3 regions of the Blautia sp. HCP3S3_C12 genome follow, and region 1 is predicted to be linked to each of the others. Evidence: predicted binding sites of a transcription regulator. Region 1 holds the regulator's gene; each other region holds the start of a gene.
What was found. Region 1 encodes NrdR, which represses ribonucleotide reductase genes. Its sites were predicted from a motif close to CACAANATNTTGTG; they were not measured.

Region 1 (5,947 bases):
ACAGACAAAGGAATGGGAGTTTAAATTGAACAGGGAACAACAAGTAATCCTTACACTGCTCAGAGAAATCGATGAGATCTGTGGTCAGAATGGAATCGAATGTTATCTGACACCACGCCTTGCTCTCCATGCAGTCAGAGGCGGTCACATGCCGGACAATCCATTTGCCGGTGGTGTATTAATGAAGGTATCGGACATAGAGAAATTCCGTCTGGCAGTCCAGAAGAGAAGCTGTTCCGGGAGAGCTCTGGAATCTATGTATGATAATAAACGCTTTCCAGGCTTCTTTCTCAGATATGAGGATACAAATACATTGTGCTTTCGTATGAACGAGGGTAGAAATTATCAGTATCCTGGTCTGGGAGTGGATATCTATCCTCTTCGTGGTAAAATAAAATCCAGGCTGAAACATTTATGGAACCGAAACCTGGAGACCGGATGGAAACAGTTTTCAGATGGCCGCTCAGAAGAGTATAACTGGAAAGAAAGATTGTGTAAAATTCCTGTGGGGCTTATGTTTCTGGGGGGACGCAGCCGTCTGGGAAAACATTTGTACAAAAAATTCTGTATCAATCAGAATGAATCCGAAGACGGAGAGTATGTGGTAAGGCTGAAAAATGCTACCTTATATTATCCGGCTCAGCTTTTTCAGAAAACAAAAAGAGTGTTTCTGGAGGAAACGGAATTTACCATACCTGAAGATGTGGATCAATATCTGCGTATCTGGTTTGGAAAAAAATATGAAAATAAAATCAATGATGTTTATGTTCCTCCCCTTACTGTCATGATCAGTACGCAGACAGGATGTGAAGATTTTATCAGTCATCACAAAGCTCAGATCAGAGAGCTGGTAAAGGAAAGGAATGTCCAGTACCGTAAAGACAAAAAAGGCAGAAAAAGCCGTGAAAGCCTTGACTGGTCCTGGGAATATGTAAAATTAAAAGGAGAGGGAATCAATCTGGGGCAGGATTATAAAGAACATAAGAAATATCTTATGAATTTATATGAAAACCGGGATTACCTGCGGTTGTGGGATGCCCTGAAACCCTATCATAATATGATGAATAAATACAGAAAGAAGGGAGAAGTGTATATTCCTGATCAGGAGATTTTCAATCTATATATGAAAACGTTGGCTGTTCGGGGAGAGGACAAACGGGTGAAACAGATAAAAAGTGCTATATAAAAAGTGGGAGGTAGAATTATGATTACGAATTGGAGTCCGGCCCGTGTACCGGAGAAGGAAGAAATCAGGGAACGTCTTGCTGCTGCAAGAGCACAGTTATATGAGTTTCAGATGAAGATCAAAGAACACAAAATACCGGTACTGGTGCTTTTTGAAGGCTGGGGGGCCTCAGGCAAGGGCAGTACCATTGGAAAAGTGATAAAAAATATTGATCCAAGATTTTTCAAGGTTGCTACCATGTCAGCACCCACAGAGGAAGAGAAGAGATATCCGTTTCTGTACAAGTATTTCAAACAGATCCCGGAAGCTGGAAAATTTACTTTCCTGGATTCAGGATGGATGGAACAGACCTGTCGGGAATGTCTGGAAGGAAAGTTGGAGGGCGAAGATTATGCAGCACGGATACAGAGCATTCAGCATTTTGAGAGACAGCTGACAGACAATGGATATCTGGTACTAAAATTCTTTATGCAGATCAACAGAGAGGAGCAGACCCACCGTATGGAACTGCTTCTGTCAGAAAAGGATACCAGATGGAGAGTATCCGAATTTGACAAATGGGAAAATGAACATTATAAGAAATGTGTAAAGGTATTTGATCGGTATATGACAGATACCAATGCGTCTTCTGCTCCATGGTATATCATTGATGCCTCTGACAGAAAATGGGCAGAGCTTCAGGTGCTGGAAACAATGGTAAGTAATATTCAGGTTGCCATGCAGAATCAGGCTCATTCCGTGCCGATCCTTCAGAATGTGTTTCCTCTGAAGAAAATGCCAAAGCTTGCGGAAATTGATCTGAAAGATAAGTTTCTGGAAGAGGAAGAGTATAAAAAAGAATTAAAGACTCTTCAGAAGAAATTGGGAGAGCTTCATAATCGTCTTTACCGTAAACGTATTCCGGTTATTATAACTTATGAGGGATGGGATGCAGCAGGTAAGGGCGGCAATATCAAACGTATTACAGAGGCACTGGATCCCAGAGGATATGAGGTGCATCCTATTGCCAGTCCGGAACCTCATGAGAAAGCCCGCCATTATCTGTGGCGCTTTTGGACCAGGCTGCCGAAGGATGGCCATATTGCTATTTTTGACAGAACCTGGTATGGCCGTGTAATGGTGGAGAGACTGGAAGGTTTCTGCAGTGAAAATGACTGGAAACGGGCTTATAATGAAATGAATGAGTTCGAAAAGGAATTGAAGGACTGGGGAGCTGTGATTATTAAATTCTGGGTACAGATAGATAAGGATACCCAGCTGGAACGCTTCAAAGAACGGCAGAATAACCCTGAGAAGCAGTGGAAGATCACAGATGAAGACTGGCGCAACAGAGATAAGTGGGATGAATATGAGATTGCAGTAAATGAAATGCTTCAGAAGACAAGTACGATCTTTGCACCTTGGCATGTACTGGAATCTGTAGATAAGAAATACGCCCGGATCAAGGCTCTTAAAATCGTAATTAAAGAAATTGAAAAAGCACTGAAATAGATTTGCAGATATGTAAGGCAGTTCGACAGGAAAGGGGAAGGATCTCCGGATGTCGGACTGCTTTTTTGCTGTGTCAGGGACGAAGATAATTCCGCATGGATTTCAGTGCTCCTTTTTCAAGACGGCTGACCTGGGCCTGGGAGATACCTACTTCCTTTGCCACCTCCATCTGAGTTTTTCCCTCGTAAAAGCGAAGCTGGATGATATGTCGTTCTCGTTCTCCCAGATGGTTCATAGCTTCACGTAGGGACAGATCCTCAATCCAGCGGTCTTCCCTGTTCTTTTTGTCGCTGATCTGATCCATCACATAGAGAGTATCTCCTCCCTCTGAATAAACCGGTTCAAAAAGACTGACCGGACTTTGGATGGCATCCATGGCGTAGACGATCATTTCTTTTTCAATTCCGATTTCTTCGGATATTTCGTTGATCGTAGGCTCTCTCAGATTCTGTTTCATGTATGCTTCTCTGGTATGAATGGCTTTGTAAGCAATATCTCTCAGCGAACGGCTGACCCGGATACTGTTATAGTCTCTCAGATAACGCCGCACTTCTCCTATGATCATGGGAACTGCATAGGTGGAAAATCTGACCTGAAGTGAAGTATCAAAATTATCGATTGCTTTGATCAGACCAATGCATCCGATCTGAAAGAGGTCATCCGGGTTTTCGTTGCTGTTTTGAAAACGTCTGATCACACTTAAGACAAGGCGAAGATTGCCTTTGATGTATAATTCTCTTGCCTGCGCATCTCCTTCCTTGATTCGTCGGAACAGGTCTGTTTTTTCTTCTGCTTTCAAAACAGGAAGCTTCGATGTGTTGACTCCGCAGATTTCTACTTTATTAAGTGCCATCGTTTGAATCCTCCTTATCGTTTCTTACTGTCTGTTGGAATTTACAGATAATAGAATGATTCTCAGAGAGGAGGATATTTATACTGTTTTAAACAAAATATAATAAATAAAAGGCCTTGACAAAGTCCGGCCTTTAGTTTTCACACAGACACTTTTCTTCGTCTATTTTTACCAGGATGATATCTTCTCCGATCTGGCAGATGCATTCCCAGGGGATGATGAATTCATCTCTGCCAAAGAGACAGCAGAATCTGCCGGGCCCGGGCAGGACAAGGGCAGAAAGGCAGCTGGTCCTGCAGTCAAATTCGATATCTATGGGACAACCCAGACTGCGGCAGGTACAGGTATTGATTACTTCTTTTTGCCTTAATTCACAGATACGCATAAAAAACCACCTGAATGATAAGAAAATGAATATTTTATAAATTTTATGTAATCCGAAAAGAATTTATGCATGTCCTTTTATTGACATATGAAATAAAGATAAAGTATAATAAATAATCATTAAGATACTGAGCTGTTATTAAATATCAAAACATCCAGGGGGAATAGTCCGTTATGAAGTGTCCTTTTTGTAATCAGGATAATACCAGAGTTGTGGATTCAAGACCGGTAGAGGATACCAATTCTATCCGCCGCCGCCGTTTGTGTGATGTATGTGGCAGAAGATTTACTACATATGAAAAAGTAGAGTCCATTCCGCTGACTGTTATAAAGAAAGATCAGAATCGAGAGCAATATGACAGGGGAAAGATTCAGGCAGGAATTCTCCGGGCCTGTTACAAGAGACCCATTCCTATTGAAAAAATAGAAGAGATGATGGATGCCATAGAGGGTGAAATCTTTAATACAGAGGAAAAGGAAATTTCCAGTACCAGAATTGGAGAGATTGTTATGGAGCATCTGAAGGAACTGGATGCAGTAGCTTATGTGCGTTTTGCTTCTGTGTACAGGGAATTCAAGGATGTGAGTACTTTTATGGATGAACTTAAGAAATTTATGAATTAATAAAAAGGGTGCAGATGCACCCTTTTTATATTTCCAATATATGATTAAGGATCAGACAATACCCTGAGCGATCATGGCATCTACAACCTTCTCGAAACCTGCAATATTAGCACCAACTACATAGTTTCCTGCCATATCGTAACGTTTAGAAGCGCTGTCAACCTTCTGGAAGATATCGATCATAATCTGATGAAGCTTTGCGTCAACCTCTTCAGCTGTCCAGGAAAGTCTTGCGGAGTTCTGGCTCATTTCCAGAGCAGAAGTAGCAACGCCACCTGCGTTAGCTGCCTTACCAGGCATGAAGATGATGCCATTGTTCATGACATAATTTGTAGCTTCCAGAGTTGTAGGCATGTTAGCACCCTCTGCAATATATTTACAGCCATTTGCAACCAGCACCTTTGCACCGTCAACATCCAGCTCGTTCTGAGTTGCACATGGAAGGTAGATATCACATTTGATATTCCAGATACCCTTGCCTTCTGTATAAGAAGCACCCTCAACACGGTCAGCATATTCTTTGATACGTCCGCGTTTTACTTCTTTGATATCTTTTACAACATCCAGATTGATTCCGTTAGGATCATAGATATATCCGTTGGAGTCGCACATTGCAACAACCTTGCCGCCAAGCTGAGTAGCTTTCTGTACAGCATAGATAGCAACATTACCGGAACCTGTTACAGTGATAGTCTTACCGGAAATGGTATCGTTGTTTGCTTTTACCATTTCATTCAGCATATATACAAGACCATAGCCTGTAGCTTCTGTACGAACCAGAGAACCGCCATAGGAAAGTCCTTTACCTGTAAGTACGCCTTCATACAGACCTGTGTTACGTTTGTACTGTCCATAGAGGAATCCGATCTCACGTCCGCCAACACCGATATCACCGGCAGGAACGTCCATGTCAGCACCGATATATTTGGAAAGCTCAGTCATAAAGCTCTGGCAGAATGCCATAACTTCTCTGTCAGATTTACCCTTAGGATCAAAGTTGGAACCACCTTTACCGCCTCCGATAGGAAGTCCTGTAAGGGAGTTTTTGAAAATCTGCTCAAAACCTAAGAATTTAAGAATACCCTGGTTAACAGATGGATGGAATCTTAAACCACCCTTGTACGGTCCGATTGCACTGTTGAACTGTACACGGTATCCTTTGTTAACCTGTACAACGCCCTTGTCATCAATCCACGGAACACGGAAGGAGATAATTCTTTCCGGCTCAACCAGACGTTCCAGAATAGAAAGACTGCGATATTTTTCTTCATTTTTTTCGATTACAACTTTAAGAGAATCAAGAACTTCTTTTACTGCCTGGTGAAATTCAGGCTCGTTTGGGTTCTGTGCAACGACTCTCTCGTATACTTCATCAGTATAAGACATTGTTATTCCTCCTCATCTATTGT
Region 2 (5,947 bases), on a different contig from region 1:
CTTTGAATCTCTCAGAGAAATTAAAAACATAATATTTAATCCCCATTCTGTAGCATACACTTCTGGCATCCTCCACATCATCCAGAGAACAGCAGGTTTTCTCCCGTTTAATTCCTACATCTTCATTGTGAAACAGTTTCATAGTTGCTCCGATACACTGGTCACCGGATTCTTTGGTCAACAGAGCTGCTACGGAGCTGTCCACTCCACCGCTCATGGCAATAATTGCTTTTCTCATAGTTTCATTCCATCCTATCTTACTAAATCTGTCCTGTTATTGGTTCATAAGTCAAGCGGATATTCGCAATCCGCTTCGCTACTTGATTCGGTTAAACTGCTGCCCTTAGCCTGTCTGATTAAAAATTATTCTCTAAAATGATTGTCAGGGATTATCCCCAAGACTAACATAGCTATTCTATCACATCTGGGTAACCTAAAAAAAGCCCCTTTCAGGGCTTTTTTCAGATTACACTGCTGTTTTATACAAATAATGCTGTAGAATAGTACCTGTCTCCTGAGTCCGGAAGAAGTGCTACGATGGTTTTACCTTTGTTCTCCGGTCTCTTAGACAATTCAATTGCTGCATACAGAGCTGCACCAGAAGAAATACCAACCAGGATTCCTTCCTGCTTTGCAATAAGCTTTCCTGTTGTAAACGCATCCTCATTCTCTACAGGGATAACCTCGTCATAAACCTCTGTATTTAATGCCTTAGGCACAAATCCTGCACCAATTCCCTGAATCTTATGAGGGCCACTCTTTCCCTGAGAAAGTACAGGTGAAGTTGCAGGCTCTACTGCCACAACCTTTACATCCGGATTCTGGGATTTCAGATATTCCCCAACACCTGTGATCGTTCCGCCTGTACCAACACCAGCTACGAAGATATCTACCTGTCCGTCTGTATCTCTCCAGATCTCCGGTCCTGTAGTTTTTCTGTGGATCGCAGGGTTTGCAGGGTTCTCAAACTGTCCCGGAATAAAGCTGTTCTCATATTCTTCTGCCAGTTCTTTTGCTTTTGCAATTGCACCATTCATTCCCTTGCTTCCCTCTGTAAGAACAATCTCTGCGCCGTAAGCCTTCAGAATATTTCTACGCTCAACACTCATTGTCTCAGGCATAGTCAGGATCACCTTATATCCCTTGATCGCAGCCAGAGAAGCCAAACCAATTCCAGTATTTCCGGATGTAGGCTCAATGATCACTGCACCAGGTTTCAATACTCCCTTTTCCTCTGCATCTTCGATCATGCTCAGTGCGATACGATCCTTTGCACTTCCTGCCGGATTAAAATATTCCAGTTTTACCAGAACTTTTGCTTCCAGTCCCAGATTTTTCTCAATATTTCCAACCTCCAGAAGAGGAGTATTACCAACAAGTTCCGCTGCATTCTTATAAATCTTTGCCATGAGTTCGCCCTCCTTATTTCATAGTATCTAAATATGAATTATATGTTATTGATATGATATTCCTGTTTTCCCTGTTTGTCAAGGGAATTTTTTATATCACATAATCATTTCCCATCTGTTCATACCAGTCCTTCAGGTCCTGAAGAGTTACCTTGTCCAGCACCCCTTCAATGGCTTCATCCAGCATCTTCCACAGCCGCAGAGTCACACACTCTCCGGCCCTGTCACACTGATTCGGTTCATCCTCCAGACAGGCTACAGGCTTCATACTGCCTTCCGTCAGCCTGAGAATCATCCCGACCGTATAAGTTTTTGGATCCCTGGCCAGCATATATCCGCCCTGCGCTCCTCTCAGACTCTTCACATATCCAGCCTTCTTCAAGGACGAAATAATCTGCTCCAGATACTTCTCTGAAATAGATTCTCTGGCCGCAATATCTTTAATTTTTACCAGTTCTCCTGTATTATGCACAGCCAGATCCAGCATCAGTCTCAGTGCATATCTTCCTTTTGTCGAAATCTGCATACAAAAACCTCCCTTTATCTCTTATCAAACGGATAAAATCATCCGCTCCACTACTAAACAGATTTATTCCATATGTCTTTTACAATTATAAGTTTTCCTAGTTGATTAGTCAAGATATATTTCATATATTCAAAATATATTACCAGCAAACAGTAAATAAACAACGACAGTTACTGTTCTTTCTCCGTTCTCAACAGCATTAAGAGGACAGTTTCCGCTCTTATGCAGGAAACTGCCCTCTTAATTTTAAAGCCCTCTGTATTTATTCACTGCCGCACAGCAGATCATCCTTTTATTCCTCCAGATCATCCACATACTTCTGGATATTTGATGCATTTACATACTTTGTCACATTCTTTCCGCTCATAACCACCAGCGTAGGTGCCTGCATAATTCCAAACTCCCTGGCCATCTCCGGATTTTTTTCAGCATCAATGATCTCAAGCTCTTCACCCTCCAGCATCTTCTTGGCCATCTTACAATTTGGACAGGTACTGGTAGTAAAAAGATATTTATGTTCTGTCACAGGCTGGATTTTCACATCATCCTCTGTCATAGTTACCACACTGGTGTGTACAGGCTTCATTTTTTTCAGCTGTGAATGCATCACATCATACAGGGTACGGTTCTTATACTCCTGTGCTTTACCGTCATTCCAGTTCTGTACCGGACGGTAGTAACCGGTAATACGGCTGTAAACCTCCGCCTTTTTACCACACTTCGGACAGGTAAAATGCTCTCCGCTGATATAACCATGCTCCTTACATACTGAATATGTAGGAGAAATTGTGTAATACGGAAGCTTATAATTCTCAGCAATCTTACGAACCAGCGCAGCTGCAGCCTTCCAGTCAGGAAGCTTCTCACCGATAAATGCATGGAATACAGTACCTGAAGTATACAGTGTCTGTAATTCATCCTGAATATCCAGTGCATCAAAAATATCTGTTGTATATTCCACCGGAAGGTGGGAACTGTTTGTATAATATGGAGTATCACCTCTGCTTCCGGCTGTACGGATATCCGGCCAGCGCTTTCTGTCATGCTTTGCCAGACGATAAGCTGTAGACTCTGCCGGAGTAGCTTCCAGATTGAACAGTTCACCTTCATATTCCACCTGATAATCAGACAGTCGCTCTCTCATATGGAGAAGAACCTCTTTGGTAAACTGTTGGGTACGCTCATCAGACATATCTCCTCCAAGCCAGCAGGCATTTAACCCAACCTCATTCATTCCCACCAGACCAATGGTAGAGAAATGATTGGAAAAGCTGCCCAGATATCTCTTAGTATAAGGATACAGGCCCTCATTGAGAAGCTTGGTGATCACTTCTCTCTTGATGTGCAGGGAACGGGCAGCCAGATCCATCATATGATCCAGACGTCTGTAAAATTCTCCCGGAGTCTTGGACTGATAAGCAATTCTCGGCATGTTAATGGTAACAACACCAACGGAACCTGTACTCTCACCGGAACCAAAGAAACCGCCACTCTTTTTACGGAGCTCCCTCAGATCCAGACGAAGTCTGCAGCACATACTTCTGATATCGCTGGGTTTCATATCACTGTTAATATAATTGGAAAAATATGGGGTTCCATATTTGGAAGTCATTTCAAAAAGCAATCTGTTATTTTCTGTATCTGACCAGTCAAATTCCTTTGTGATAGAATATGTGGGGATGGGATACTGGAAACCTCTGCCGTTGGCATCTCCCTCGATCATGGTCTCGATAAAGGCCTTATTGATCATATCCATTTCTTTTTTGCAGTCTTTGTATTTGAAATCCATATTTTTGCCGCCTACAATAGCCGGCAGCTCTGCAAGATCATCCGGAACTGTCCAGTCCAGAGTAATATTGGAAAACGGAGCCTGGGTTCCCCATCTGCTGGGAGTATTTACCCCGTAGATAAAGGATTCAATACATTTCTTCACTTCCGGATAGTTCAGGTTGTCAACCTTTACAAAAGGAGCAAGATATGTATCAAAGGATGAAAATGCCTGGGCACCGGCCCACTCATTCTGCATAATTCCCAGGAAATTTACCATCTGGTTGCAAAGTACACTTAAATGTCTGGCCGGTGAAGAAGTGATCTTACCTTCAATACCTCCCAAGCCTTCCTGGATCAGCTGCTTCAATGACCAGCCCGCACAATATCCTGTAAGCATAGACAGATCATGGATATGGATATCCGCATTTCTGTGAGCCTCGGCAATCTCATCATCATAAATCTCAGACAGCCAGTAATTTGCAGTTACTGCACCGGAGTTACTCAGGATCAGTCCCCCTACAGAATAAGTAACTGTAGAATTCTCCTTTACACGCCAGTCTTCTACTTTTACATAGCTGTTTACGATTTCTTTATAATCCAGAATCGTAGATTTCATATTACGCACTTTTTCCCTCTGCTTGCGGTAAAGGATATATGCCTTTGCCACATCTGCATATCCAGCCTGGATCAGTACATTCTCCACACTGTCCTGAATCTCTTCTACAGAAATCTTATTATCCTTGATCTTATTCTGAAAATCTGCTGTCACCCGCAGTCCCAGCAGATCAATCATCTCTTTGCTGTAATTCTTTTCCTGCGCATTAAACGCTTTATCAATGGCAGATGTGATCTTACCTATCTTGAACTCATCCATCTGTCCATCTCGTTTCACTACCTGAAACATATCAAAGCCTCCCAACCTTCTCATGTAAATAATGATTCCGTTTCATTGTATCATCGTCCTGTAATTCCGTCAACATTAAAAACACCATATGTTGTGTTTTATTTTAATCGCTAAAACATTATATGGTGTTTCTCTTTCTGTTTTTTTATACTACCTGAGGGTAGATTTCCCGGGGAACTCTTGCCTTTACAGCAATTCCGGACTCTGTATATTCTTCTGAGATCAATTGTCCGAATTCACGGATCAACTGAATTTTTCCAGCCTCCTGATAAGGAAAAACTCTCTCTACATAGATCAGCTCCTCTGTCAGAAGCTTCTCCAGAAGATCATTTAATGCATCCAGCCCTTCCCCGGTCCTGGCTGAAATTTTCAGCGAATAATCTGATTTAAAATCTCTGAGTACTGCTGCCCCCGGTGCATCCTGCTTATTAAAAAGGGTAATAATCTTTTTTCCCAGCACCCCCAGTTCCTTCAAGGTCTCATATACCACATGGATCTGCATTTCTGCCTGAGGATTAGAAGCATCTACCACATGGATAATATAATCTGCATACTTAGCCTCTTCCAGTGTACTTTTAAAGGCTTCCACCAGATGATGTGGCAATTTATTGATAAAACCAACAGTATCTGTCAACAGGATTTGTTGTCCATCCTTCAGATTCAGAATTCTTGTAGTAGGATCCAGGGTTGCAAATAATTTATCTTCAGACAGAACCGATGCACCTGTAAGCTTATTCAGCAAAGTGGATTTTCCGGCATTGGTATATCCTACAATAGCCGCTGTCTTTACCTTACCTCTTGCCCGTCCGGTACGGAGCAGTTCTCTGTGCTTTTCCACCTGCGCCAGGTCCTGCTTCAGGGCTGAAATTCTGGTGCGGATAAGACGTCTGTCTGTCTCCAGCTTCTTCTCACCAGGTCCTCTGGTTCCGATTCCACCGCCCAGACGGGACAGAGATTCCCGCAAACCTACCAGCCTTGCCGAACGATAGCGAAGCTGTGCCAGCTCCACCTGAATCTTTCCTTCACTGGTAACTGCCCTTGCAGCAAAAATATCCAGAATCAGCAACGTCCTGTCCATAACCTTACAGTCAAGCTCCCTCTCCAGATTGTTCAGCTGTGCCGGAGACAGCTCATCATCACAGATTACTCCTGTGGCATCCATGGCATATACCAGAGAACGCACTTCCTCTATTTTACCTTTACCGATATAAGTACCGGGATGTACTGCCTCACGGTTCTGGATAATCCTTCCCACAGTCACTGCTCCTGCAGTTTCTGCAAGCTCCTCCAGCTCGTCCAAAGAGTCCAGCACATTGTCCTCTGCAGCCGTCTGCACGC
Region 3 (5,947 bases), on a different contig from region 1:
GTACTGACCAAGGAAGAAGCAGAAGCAGAGGAACATAAGGGTAATTTTGTCACAGAACTTGCAGACGGTACCTACAAAAGAATCCTTGCTGCACCAAAGCCGCAGAAAATCGTAGAACTTGAAACGATCCGCACACTTGTAGATGCCGGAGAGATCGTCATTGCAGCCGGCGGCGGCGGTATCCCTGTTATGGAGCAGGGTGTTTCCTTAAACGGTGCCAGTGCTATTATCGAGAAAGACCTGACAAGCGGACTTCTGGCTCAGGAGTTAAATGCAGATACTCTGCTGATCCTGACCAGTGTAGAGAAGGTAAGCCTAAATCTTGACATGGATAATGAAGAATTCCTAGGTGAAATCTCTGTAGCAGATGCCAAGAAATATATGGATGAGAATCAGTTTGCACCGGGATCTATGCTGCCGAAGTTTGAAGCGGGCGTCAACTTTGTTGAAAAAGGAGACGGACGCCGGACTATTATTACGGATATTGCCCATGCGAAGGATGGGGTTTATGAGAAGACGGGGACTATAATTAAATGATGTTTTGCAAAGGGGACGCATAGCGGCGTCCCCTCTGCACACCCCTCGCGCTGGTGTCTGACGGGAGGGGTGTTGTTGTTTTTAGGTATGGAAGGAGCTCCGGGTTGAGATATGAGGGAGCTTTTGTTAACTTTACTTTGTTGGTGAGACGGACGGGGAGGCGGCGGAGCCTGCCCCTGGTATTGAGATAATTTTGAGAAGGTTGGGAAGGTAATACTCATATTTAGAGATGTATCATAAAAAGAGATTGTCTGAAAATAAGAAGGCTTATAAAAAGAAGGATGTAATTCATTTCGAATTACATCTTTCTTTTTATAGATTACATGGATTTTCGTTCGGCGATTTCGGCCATTTTGGCTTCGTTGAGGCGGGTGTCACCGTGGACGCGGCTGTAGGAGAGATAGCCGTTCATGCGGTCGATTTTGGTCAGGTTTTTGGAACCGCATACGGGGCAGACATCCATTTCAAGTTCTTCGTGTCCGCAGTCATCGCAATAGGCCAGGGAGAGATTGACTCCTTCGTAATAGCCCAGGGCCATGGCGCGGCGGATGAGGGTTCGGACAGCCTCTTTATTGTAATCGATGGGATAACGGACGTACTGGATCTTACCTCCGTTGCACAGTTCCCAGAAGCGGCCCTCCAGATCCTGTTTTTCAATCGGGGTAACTTCTTCGGTTACATGGCAGTGGAAGCTGTTGCTGACATAAGGACGATCAGAAACACCTTCAATAATTCCATACATTTTACGGAACTGTTCTACCTGAAGTCCGCAGAGGCTCTCTGCAGGAGTTCCATAGATTGCATAGAGATATCCATCCTCTTCCTTAAATTTATTTACTTTTTCGTTGATATATTTCAGAACTTCCAGTGCAAACTGGCCATCCTCTGCAATGGATTTTCCATTATAAAGTTCCTGCAGCTCATTAAGAGCTGTGATTCCAAAGGATGCCGTCATAGGTTTGAGGATTTTACCAATCTTTTCATTTGGTTTCAGACGGCCGCCGTAGAAACCGCCCTCACAGTAAGCAAGAGGATTGGTAGAGGCACGCATCTGTCCCAGATATTCGTAGGTACGGATATGAAGGCTCCGGATCATTTCCAGATAGAAATCCAGCACTTCATAGAAATCTCTGCTCTCTGCTCTGGCTTTGGCCAGGATCATAGGCAGATGAAGGCTTACTGCTCCAACATTAAATCTTCCTACAAATACAGGCACATCCTTATCATCAGCAGGATACATACCGCCTCTTTCGTACCATGGGCTCAGGAAAGCACGGCAACCCATAGGGCTGATCACCTTTCCGTACCGTTTGTACATACTGGCAATATATCCCTTGCCTGACATGGAAAGCCAATCCGGATACATTGTTTTTGAAGAGCAGTCTACCCCCGCCTCAAAAACATCCTCGCAGCTTTTTCCTTTTCCATGGATCTTTTCATCATAAAGAAATACGATTTTCGGGAAAAGTACAGGCTTCTTGTGTCCTTCCTTACCCTGTCCGCCTTTGTGTACTGCCAGAAGTGACATACTGCACATTTTCTCAAACTGTCCGGTTCCCAGTCCCAGTGTGACAGTAACAAAGGGATAATCTCCTCTGGAGGATCCTACTGTATTCAGCTTATACTCAATCCCTTGCCAGCCCTGGTCATAATCTCTGCGGACTTTATCCAGTGCGCGCTCAATGGCCTTTTCTTCTCTTCCTGCCCAGCTCGGATCAGAATACTGCATAAACTCCTCAATATATCTGTCATAGCTTTTCTTTGCATAAGGTGCCAGAATCTTATCCACTTCCGGGACTGTAAATCCGCCATACTGCTGTGCGGCTGTACTCAGAATAATATCCCCCATAACATCAAATGCTGTATCCAGAGTTTTGGGTTCATTGTACCATACATTTCCCATCTCAAAGCCGTCCTTTAGCACAGCTGCAACATCAAAAAGACAACAATTCATAGTATCCAGACGGGCGGACTGATCATGAATATAAATATAACCATCCTTACATGCCTGAAGCTCATTACGGTTCATAAAAAATTTACGGTAAAGCTCTTTATTCAGTTCATTAAAGATCAAGCTTCGCTTAGTGGCAACCAGAGCACTGTCTGTGTTGGCATTGCTCTTATCACCAATATAACGAATTGCCTGACTCTTGGTATATACATCATCCATCATATGGATAAAATCCAGTTTATAATTTCTGTAATCCCGGTAACTTTTGGCTACAGCTGGATTTACTCTCTCCAGGGCACCCTCTACTATGTTGTGCATCTCCTGGATCTGGATCTCATTTTTTCCCAGGGAAGCTGCATGCTCCTCGGCAAACTTGCAGATAAAATCCTGCTCTTCCTCAGAAAAAGTGTATAAAATCCTGGCTGCTGATTTATTCACAGCTGCTACGATCTTTTTGGAATTAAATTCTTCCTTTGTTCCGTCTTTCTTTATTACATAAATCATACCTTTTCACTCCAATATACAAGATATAGTATAAAATATTGGTTTGTCCCATATTTACACCTATATGTGGTGCGCTTTACAAGTATAGCACATCGCCTGTAAAAAAGAAAGGGGGAAAATTTTATTCGTCATATTGCTGAATTTCATATAATCTAAAATAATTATACTGTCCATCCAGAGAAGTAACTGTGAGCTTATCACCCTTGTGTAACTCCAGCTTCAGCTGCTGTCCTTCCTGATTAAAGTCCCAGATTTCTCCTCCAGTACCGTCTGCCGGAATAAGCTCCAGCTCTATACCCTCCCAGACAGCCTCCACAACATATTCTCCTGGTCCCATGAAGTCTTCTGTGTTGCTTTCCACAACCTCATAATAGCTATCTTCTGTGTTCAGCATATAGTAAGCATACTTATCCAGCTCAGAAGAAGACATCACCTTCTGGTCAGGCACTTCTTTTTTCTCTTTGTCATCTTTGTCAATGAGTTTTGTCTTATATATAAATTCTTCAATTTGATGAGACTTCAGTGTTTCCAACGCATCAGGGACACATTCTATAAGAGCTGCAAGAAGAGCGATCACCAGCCAGAATATGACCATCTTTTTTCCTTTTTTCTTTTCCTGAGTTCCGCTCTGTTTTCCAGAGGTATATGTTTTCGAAGCAGTTCTCCCGGCATTGTTTACTGTCTTACTTGTGTTCCCGGCATTCTTTTTCTTTGTATAATCCGCGCCGCCCTTCCGGTCAGGAAGAGGGATCTCGCTCTGATCCATTTCTCTTCTCACCTTTGCCGAAGAATGGCGGTAATGCTCAGAACGATCCTCATTAAGATGGTACATAACCGCATCGTTTCTATAAGGCATTCCACAGTATTTACAGCGTCCGTTTACGATTGGTCCGTCACATACCTGGCATCTTTTTCCCATATTCTATCCCCCACTTCACAAATCATTGTATAAATAATTGTAACATTTTACGCCAATCTTGCAAGATGAAAATTGCCAATCGCACTTTTTCCTGTTATAATAGCGTGGTGTAAAATAAATGGATATTCAATAGAATATGCAAACAAAACTATAGGAGGACTTCAATAATAATGGAACAGATTAAAATTCCTGATGGTTATCATTCAGCCTTAAACCTCCATGATACCCAGATTGCAATTAAGACTGTGAAGGATTTCTTTCAGCAGACCCTGGCTCAGAAGCTGAATCTGCTTCGTGTTTCAGCTCCGGTTTTCGTCAATCCTTCATCTGGTCTAAACGACAACTTAAATGGCGTAGAGCGCCCTGTAAGTTTTGATATTAAAGGACAGCCGGAAAATGCCGAGATCGTACACTCCCTGGCCAAATGGAAAAGATATGCCCTGAAAAAATACGGCTTTGCCCAAGGTGAGGGTCTCTATACCGACATGATCGCGATCCGTCGAGATGAAGACCTGGACAATATTCATTCTGTATATGTAGACCAGTGGGACTGGGAAAAAATCATTGGCAAAGACCAGCGCAACATGGATACCCTTATTTCCACTGTCCGCACGATTTATAGTGTTCTCAGAAAAACCGAAAAATATATGGCAGTACAGTATGATTATATCGAAGAAATCCTGCCAAGAGAAATTGCCTTTGTCAGCACTCAGGAGCTGGTAGATATGTATCCTGAACTGACTCCCAAGGAACGTGAATATCAGATTGTCAAAGAAAAGGGTGCTGTATTCCTTATGCAGGTAGGCAAAACCCTGACCAACGGTGAACGCCATGACGGACGTGCCCCGGACTATGATGACTGGGAATTAAACGGTGATATCCTTGTATATTATCCGGTTCTTGATATTGCCCTGGAGCTTTCCTCCATGGGAATCCGAGTTGACGAAGACTCTCTGGACAAACAGCTTACTATCGCAGGCTGCGATGACAGAAGAGAACTTCCTTTCCAGAAAGCAATCCTGAACAAAGAGCTTCCATATACCATCGGCGGCGGTATCGGACAGTCCCGTATCTGTATGTTCTTCCTTCGCAAGGCACATATCGGTGAAGTACACGCTTCCCTGTGGTCCCAGGACGTAATGAATGAAGCAAAGGAAAAAGGTGTTCAGCTTCTGTAATTTTGGCCAAAAATCATCGGTGTGTTCACAGTTTTTTCGAAAAATTTAATAGTTCATCTTATTGACAGAACTGCCCATGAATACTATCATAACAGCATAAGGGACATATCCCTTAATAATGTAATGGGGTAAATACAAAAGTGAATATTTTATTTTTTTTAACACCAAAAAGCGATGTAGCATACATATTTGAAAATGAAACCCTGAGACAGACACTGGAGAAAATGGAACACCGGAAGTTTTCCTGCATTCCTCTCCTCAGTCTGGATGGCAAATACAGAGGCACCATTTCTGAGGGAGATCTTCTCTGGGGAATGAAGACCCTGAATGTTCCCGATATCAAAGCAGCAGAGGGAATTTCTATTATGGCAATCCCACGGAGAGCCACTTACAAGGCTGTACACGCAGATTCCAATATGGAGGATCTGTTAGACAAAGCCATCAATCAGAACTATGTTCCGGTAACAGATGACCAGGGTTATTTTATCGGAATCATCACCCGAAAGGAAATTATCAAATATTGCTACAAAGAACTGAAGAAATATGAATCATCCAATAAGCCGGAAGCAAAATAATTCCGGCCTCAAAAAAAGATTGCGGGTCAATCAACCCGCAATCTTTTTTAATTTCTGTTATAAAACCTTTGAAAGAAAGTCTTTCAGTCTCGGATTCTTCGGATTTGCAAAAAATTCTTCCGGAGTATTCTCTTCCTGTATCTTACCCTCATCAATAAAAAGAACTCTGGTTGCCACTTCTCTTGCGAATCCCATCTCATGGGTAACTACAACCATAGTCATTCCTGACTGCGCAAGCTCCTTCATCAGCTCCAGAACCTCACCTACCATCTCAGGGTCAAGT

Region 2: ACTNDS_RS03680 (ribonucleoside triphosphate reductase) is a predicted target of NrdR. The motif match lies at 4,692-4,705, and genes of this name have one in related genera.
Region 3: nrdD (anaerobic ribonucleoside-triphosphate reductase) is a predicted target of NrdR. The motif match lies at 3,010-3,023, and genes of this name have one in related genera.

Annotation. Positions count from the first base shown of each region.
Region 1 is NZ_JBQHWC010000004.1:108,471-114,417, reverse strand. Features, by position in the region: gene ACTNDS_RS05920 (LicD family protein) at 1-29, shown strand, start outside; gene ACTNDS_RS05915 (hypothetical protein) at 26-1,186, shown strand; gene pap (polyphosphate:AMP phosphotransferase) at 1,205-2,677, shown strand; gene sigG (RNA polymerase sporulation sigma factor SigG) at 2,751-3,530, opposite strand; gene ACTNDS_RS05900 (PRC-barrel domain-containing protein) at 3,664-3,915, opposite strand; gene nrdR (transcriptional regulator NrdR) at 4,089-4,538, shown strand; gene gdhA (NADP-specific glutamate dehydrogenase) at 4,590-5,924, opposite strand.
Region 2 is NZ_JBQHWC010000002.1:325,995-331,941, reverse strand. Features, by position in the region: gene mnmA (tRNA 2-thiouridine(34) synthase MnmA) at 1-238, opposite strand, end outside; gene cysK (cysteine synthase A) at 480-1,409, opposite strand; gene ACTNDS_RS03685 (RrF2 family transcriptional regulator) at 1,501-1,935, opposite strand; gene ACTNDS_RS03680 (ribonucleoside triphosphate reductase) at 2,228-4,609, opposite strand; gene hflX (GTPase HflX) at 4,755-5,947, opposite strand, start outside.
Region 3 is NZ_JBQHWC010000002.1:340,185-346,131, reverse strand. Features, by position in the region: gene arcC (carbamate kinase) at 1-537, shown strand, start outside; gene nrdD (anaerobic ribonucleoside-triphosphate reductase) at 857-2,992, opposite strand; gene ACTNDS_RS03750 (hypothetical protein) at 3,114-3,911, opposite strand; gene asnA (aspartate--ammonia ligase) at 4,082-5,089, shown strand; gene ACTNDS_RS03740 (CBS domain-containing protein) at 5,230-5,664, shown strand; gene ACTNDS_RS03735 (amino acid ABC transporter ATP-binding protein) at 5,722-5,947, opposite strand, start outside.